DNA from 3 places in the Lysinibacillus sp. NPDC093190 genome. Region 1 is predicted to be linked to each of the others. Evidence: predicted binding sites of a transcription regulator. Region 1 holds the regulator's gene; each other region holds the start of a gene.
What was found. The regulator Rex, encoded in region 1, represses fermentation and respiration genes when NADH is low (regulators of the CRP and FNR family bind a similar motif). The targets are predictions, from matches to a motif close to TTGTGAAATATTTCACAA.
Positions count from the first base shown of each region.

Region 2: yeiL (transcriptional regulator YeiL) is a predicted target of Rex. The motif match lies at 1,302-1,319, and genes of this name have one in related genera.
Region 3: ACQKOF_RS10075 (cytochrome ubiquinol oxidase subunit I) is a predicted target of Rex. The motif match lies at 1,031-1,048, and genes of this name have one in related genera.

Region 1 is NZ_JBNNVG010000043.1:6,539-8,748, reverse strand. Features, by position in the region: gene tatC (twin-arginine translocase subunit TatC) at 1-490, opposite strand, end outside; gene ACQKOF_RS22960 (twin-arginine translocase TatA/TatE family subunit) at 508-693, opposite strand; gene ACQKOF_RS22955 (redox-sensing transcriptional repressor Rex) at 848-1,483, opposite strand; gene ACQKOF_RS22950 (ATP-binding cassette domain-containing protein) at 1,713-2,210, shown strand, end outside.
Region 2 is NZ_JBNNVG010000002.1:8,817-11,026, forward strand. Features, by position in the region: gene ACQKOF_RS01980 (diaminopimelate dehydrogenase) at 1-40, opposite strand, end outside; gene ACQKOF_RS01985 (hypothetical protein) at 323-661, shown strand; gene yeiL (transcriptional regulator YeiL) at 615-1,277, opposite strand; gene ACQKOF_RS01995 (MFS transporter) at 1,379-2,210, shown strand, end outside.
Region 3 is NZ_JBNNVG010000010.1:31,075-33,284, forward strand. Features, by position in the region: gene ACQKOF_RS10070 (diacylglycerol kinase) at 8-922, shown strand; gene ACQKOF_RS10075 (cytochrome ubiquinol oxidase subunit I) at 1,299-2,210, shown strand, end outside.

The sequences.
Region 1 (2,210 bases):
AACCAAAAGGTATTGTAAGCTTAAATAAAAACGAAAAATATTCATGTATGCCAATCGTCTGTTGAATTTCTAGTTCATTTGATAAATTCATCATAAACTTTATGACGTATGGGAATAGTAAAAAGTATGAAAAAGACAAACCTGCTAAAAACAATATAAACGAATACGGTATATAGCTTAAGGTTGCTTTTCGTTCGACGTCCCTTAATCCTGGGCTAATAAAAGCCCACAATTGGTACATCAATACCGGCGAAGATAGGATAAATGCTATTAAAAAAATGACTTGGATATAAATTGCAAGTGGTGTTACTACATCAAACGCATGAAGTTCTATATTGTAAGACTCTCCAGTAATTTGAAGGTATTTAACAAGTGGCTTTGCAACAAAAAAGCCGCCAGCCATAGCGAGAACAAAGAAAACGGCAACAATGAAAAGCCGTTTTCTTAATTCTTCTATATGCTCAATGACAGTTAGATCTTTTGGATTCATTCCTCAAACATCCTAACTTACTTATCTAGTTCTTTCTTTTTCTTGTCATCATCATCTTCGTCGGCTAATCCTTTAGTAGCATTTTTAAATTCACGTAATGTTGAACCAAATGCTTTACCAAGCTCTGGTAACTTTTTAGGACCAAAAATTAGTAATGCGACAATTCCGATAATAATGAGGCTCATAGGACCAATACCACCCATTACAGCCACCTCCTCTTTATATCCATCATTTTAACGTATATTTCGCCATTTTGCTAACTAATTATATGTGAAAGTTTTTAGTCACTCTCGCCCTTTTACTTCATATTTATTTTACAGAAACTGTGAGAGCTATACTTTAGATTATGTACAATTATCACTCTTCCTGATTACGAATTAAATAAATGAGTGCCTGCAATTCTACCGACAAATCAATTGTTAAAAGTTGCATTTTATCTGGTACAGTAATACGCTCTGGCGTAAAGTTCAAAATTCCTTTTGCGTTCATCGCTGCTAATCTATCAGCCATTTTCTGTGCAGAGCGTGGTGAAACTGTTAAAATTGCAAGCTCCGCTCCATATTCTGCATACTTTTCTTCCAATAAGTCAGGGTGAAAAACAGGAATATTGCTAATCATTTTCCCTTCCTTTGGGGCCTTTGAATCAAATGCCACAACGATATGAGTATTATGATTTTTTTGGAAATTATATTTTAATAAAGCACTACCTAAATTCCCTACACCAATTAACGCTACTTTTGTCGCTTCATGTTGATCGAGCGTTTGACTAAAAAATTCCAAGAGATGTTGCACATCATAGCCATATCCCTTTTTCCCTAGAGCACCAAAATAAGAAAAATCACGGCGAATAGTTGCCGAATCAATTTTCATCGCTTCACTCAGTTCCTTCGACGAAATGCGTTCCATGCCTTCTTGTGCAAAGTTTTGGATAAATCGATAGTAAAGAGGAAGTCTTTTCGTAGTGGCTTGTGGAATTTTTAATTCTTGTTTCAAACTTTTTCCTCCTTATAATGTATCAAATCTATTTATGATACATGCTTAATTAACTATTTCTAAGTTTATAATATTCACTGGAGTATTTCCCTTTAGTTAATGGCGCTTTTACGCCACTAACTAAAGGGAAATCGTTTCAATCTTACATGACAGCTTGGAATAAGTAAAGCACCGACATTGCAAGCAAATCGTACATCCATTACACTAAGGAAGAATTGAGGTGTCAAGAATGATTGTTTTACAAGTCAATCAACTATATAAATCCTTCCTTGCAGATGAAATTTTGAGTGGCGTAAAATTAGAGGTTCAACATCGTGACCGCGTTGCATTAGTAGGTCGTAACGGTGCTGGTAAGTCTACTTTACTTAAAATAATTGCTGGTCAACTGTCATATGACTCTGGCGATATTATTATCCCGAAAGGTATACAAATTGGATATTTGGAGCAACATGCTGGTTTAAACTCAACATTGTCGATTTGGGATGAAATGATGACAATTTTTGAGCCACTTATTGCCCAAGAACAAACACTACGATCATTAGAACAACAAATGGCCGATCCAGCGGTTTATGAAAATTCTACTTTATATGCAAAAATAATGTCTGAATACGATCATTTACAGCATAATTTTAAGGATGCTGGAGGCTATCAATTTGAATCCGATACACGTTCTGTGCTTCATGGCATGCAGTTTTATCCTGAGGATTACGAAAAGCCAATTAGCTCA
Region 2 (2,210 bases), on a different contig from region 1:
AATTTCCATAACCTACAATACCTACTCGAATTGCACTCATTAAAAATTCCTCCTCACGATTACGTGACTATGTGAAGCCTTTCACGTTAAATCTAATTACAATAATACGTTTTGTCAGGAAAATTCACAATAGTTTGAGTACGTGTTTTTCTCTTGAAATTATACAAGTTTTCTATGATTTCTATTCATAAATGGTATGAATACGGTTACATTTTATTAAATTAATGACTAACCTTTAAGTTTTCGTTAAAGCGTTGTAAATGAAGACTATTCTGACCGTATGTCTTGTACAATAAAACTAACGACAAAGGGGGCATGTTGAATGAAATGTAATTGTTATTCACCAAGCACAACATTGGAACAAGGAGAATTACTTGCTTGTCCATTCCGAAATGCACAAAAATCTGCTAAAACTCACATTGAAACTGAGGTAAAGCACAAAAAGATTCCACCCAACACACACCAATGTTTAGGGATTATACCTTTTGGCGTTATAGAAGAAACCCTAACTATCTCCGTACAAAACCAAAGAGTTAATGAGGTTAATTTCTATCATAGCGGCAAGGAAATAGCGCGCTGGTTAGTTAAAAAAAGTGAATACAATAAGCGAGAGTTCACTGTATTTCCTGTGCCAATTCGGAAAGACGCTTTTCATTCATAATGTGGTAGCCATTCTTTTTCTTCTCTAAAATTTTTTCTTCGCAAAATTGTGCAAATACATATAATAAATGTCGGTAAGAAACCCCTAAATATTCACAGATTTCGGTATGCTTTTCTTTATAAATACCTTGATCTGACGATAATTGGATAAATGCTGCAAGTCGATTTTCAAGTGGATACGCTTGATTTTGTGTATATTTTGACGTCATTTTGGTCGCCTTTTCCCCTAAAAACACACAAAGTTTACGTAAAAATAGTACATCCGTGAGTAACTTTTCTTTGCAGGACTGTGTAATCGAAAAACAAATCGTCTCGGTTACTGTCTGAATCCCCTTCGTATATCTTGCCTCATTAAGCAACTCAATTTCCCCCATAAAACGCGGTGGCTCTGGGTATTCGATAAGCGAGACCTTGCCGTTTTTATGCGTCATATATATTTTCGCTTTCCCTTCAATCATGTAGTATAGCGTATCCGGAAATGATCCTTCTTTAAAAATCCATTCGCCTTTGTCAAACTTACATACCTCCAGAAATGGATTTATATCAAATGAGAAAAAATCATCAATTGGATATTTATCGAGATAGTATGAACGTTCCTCAGCTGTCAGTATATGCATTATTTTACTCTCTCCTCTTAAATAATGTGAGATATCTCACATTATTGTATCGATGAACGTGCTATTATTCAACATAGTTAAATTGGAGGTACGTAAAATTTATGAACAATCAACGATGGCTTTCTCAAAATTTCTTTGCATTTTTCATTACATGGGGTATTTTCTTACCTTATTGGACAGGTTGGCTTGTAGATGCCAAACATCTTACTGTCTCACAGGCTAGCGTCGTAATGGGCTGCGGTCTTTTAGCACGAGCAACTTCAAATCTATTTTTCTTCCCGACTCTTGCAAAATATGTGCACAAAAAACGACTCGTTAGTATTCTAGCAATAGGTGCCCTAATCACAACTTTATTTTACTTACTAAGCACGAGCTTTATCTCGCTTCTTATTGTTACCCTTTTATTTAGCGTTTTCTATCCAGCACTGCTACCAGCCGTTGAAAGTAGTGCGGCAACGCTCGTACAGCATGGAAATGTACACTATGGTAAAAGCCGCTCCTATGGTTCCCTTGGCTTTGTCATTGCAGTATTAATCATTAGTATGTTGACAGGTGCATTTGGCAATAACATTATCTTTTGGAGTATGGTGGTCGGCCTGATCGGTATGCTGTTGATGCAGCAAATGGCTACACCAAAAGAGTTACTCGTTGTACCGACAAAAGAACAACGTGCAAAATCATTGTCGATGAAAACATTATGGACTATTAAAGGCTTCCCTATTGTTTTATTAGTCGTTATTCTGTTGCAAGGCGCACATGCTTCTTATTACAGCTATGGCTATATATATTTAGTTGATTTACATGTCGATCCATTCTATATGGGGATGATTATTAACATCGCCGTTATTTGCGAAATCTTATACTTTATGAAGGCTGATACACTATTTAAAAAATGGCGCTCATCTTCCTTATTACTTATAGCAGCAAGTGGTT
Region 3 (2,210 bases), on a different contig from region 1:
GTATGTTATGAAACGAGCAAGAATCATTTATAATCCTACATCTGGGCGTGAAGTGTTTAAAAAGCATCTACCAGAAGTACTGGCAAAATTAGAGGTAGCAGGCTATGAGACATCTTGTCACGCAACAACCTGTGAAGGCGATGCAACCATTGCAGCAAAGGATGCAGTAGAACGTGGCTTTGATATAATCATTGCAGTTGGCGGAGATGGCACATTAAATGAAGTTGTTTCAGGTGTTAGTCCATTTGAGAATCGCCCGAAAGTAGGGTTAATTCCGATGGGCACAACGAATGACTTTGCCCGTGCCGTGCATATTCCCCGAAATATTGAAGCTGCCGTTGATATCATTATTAAAGGTGAAACGTTGCCGGTAGATGTTGGTTTATTAAATGGGGAACGCTATTTCATCAATATTGCCGCTGGCGGACGTATTACAGAGTTAACTTATGAAGTGCCAAGTAAAATGAAAACAATGCTAGGACAGCTAGCTTATTACGTAAAAGCAGTCGAAATGATCCCATCGATCAAAGCTTCCCATATGCGTATCGAATATGATGGCGAAGTGTTTGATGGGGATGCCATGATGTTTTTATGCGGCTTAACAAATTCAGTGGGTGGTTTTGAAAAGCTTGCACCTGACGCAAGTATTAATGATGGCTACTTTACTTTATTAGTATTGAAAAAAGTAAGCCTGCCTGAATTTATTCAGCTTGCCGCAATGGCATTAAGAGGTGAGCATTTGAATGATGATCGTGTGATTTATAAAAAGGCAAGTGTCGTAAAAGTATCTACTGAAGATGAAATACATTTAAACTTAGATGGTGAGTATGGTGGAGATGCACCTGCTACATTTGAAAACTTAAAGCGCCATATTGAAATTTTTGTTCCACTAGCAGATATTCGTGAGGAAGACCGTATGTAGTGAACATTAAAACTGGGCTCTACTCAATTTAGGAGGGAGCCCTGTTCATTAGTGGTTGAAATTGGCAAAATACCTATATATAGATATAAAAAATTCTAATAATTGGTATTGTGAATGAATTAAGAAAAATGTTTGGCAAATGTGCGTATATTACTTGAACAAAATTTGAAACCTTTATAATAGGCCGAAATTCCGGTCCATTATAAAGGTTTTTTTCGTTGCAATAGTGGAAAATGGGGGTAGAGATAAGGGAAAGGAAGTGTTGCCTTTGTATAAGTCACAGGAAAGAAAGCTCATTTGGCTAAGCTTTGGTGTTGGAATTATCATGCTACTTTCCATACTTGGAAGAATATTTGGAGGTTAGGGGGGCAATGAAATGGTGAATGAATCAGCAGTCTTTTGGAGTAGAGCATTAACGGAGCTAACCTTATCGTTCCATATTATTTATGCAACGATTGGTGTGGGTGTCCCATTAATGATTATGGTTGCACAATGGACTGGGTATAAAAAGAACGATGAGCACTATATTTTAATGGCAAGACGTTGGGCACGAGGTTTTGTCATTACAGTTGCAGTCGGAGTTGTAACAGGGACAGCAATTGGCTTACAGTTGTCTTTACTATGGCCGAATTTTATGCAGCTTGCCGGCCAAACAATTGCATTACCACTTTTTATGGAAACGTTTGCATTTTTCTTTGAAGCCATCTTCCTAGGCATCTACTTATATACTTGGGATCGCTTCGATAGTCAGAAAAAGCATATGCTACTATTAATTCCCGTTGCTGTCGGTGCATCGATGTCAGCTGTGTTTATAACAATTGTCAATGCGTTTATGAATGCGCCACAAGGATTTGACATTGTGGACGGCCAGCTTGTGAATATTCAACCTTTTTTAGCCATGTTTAATCCAGCGATGCCGACAAAGGTAGCGCATGTTCTCGTTACAGCCTACATGACGTCCGCATTTGTGTTAGCATCTATTGCAGGATACCGTCTACTTAGAGGTTCTAAGCATGTATACCATAAAAAATCCTTATACCTACTTATGAAGATTGGTCTGATTTTCTCCATTGCATCAGCGATTATTGGAGACTTTTCAGGTAAATATTTAGCAGAATATCAGCCAGAAAAACTAGCTGCAGCTGAGTGGCATTTTGAAACGGGGGATAAAGCTTCCCTTATACTATTCGGTGTATTAAATGGTGAAGAAGTAAAATATGCTATTAAAGTACCTTATGCTTTGAGCGTTTTAGCACATAATAATCCAAATGCAGAGGTAATTGGCTTA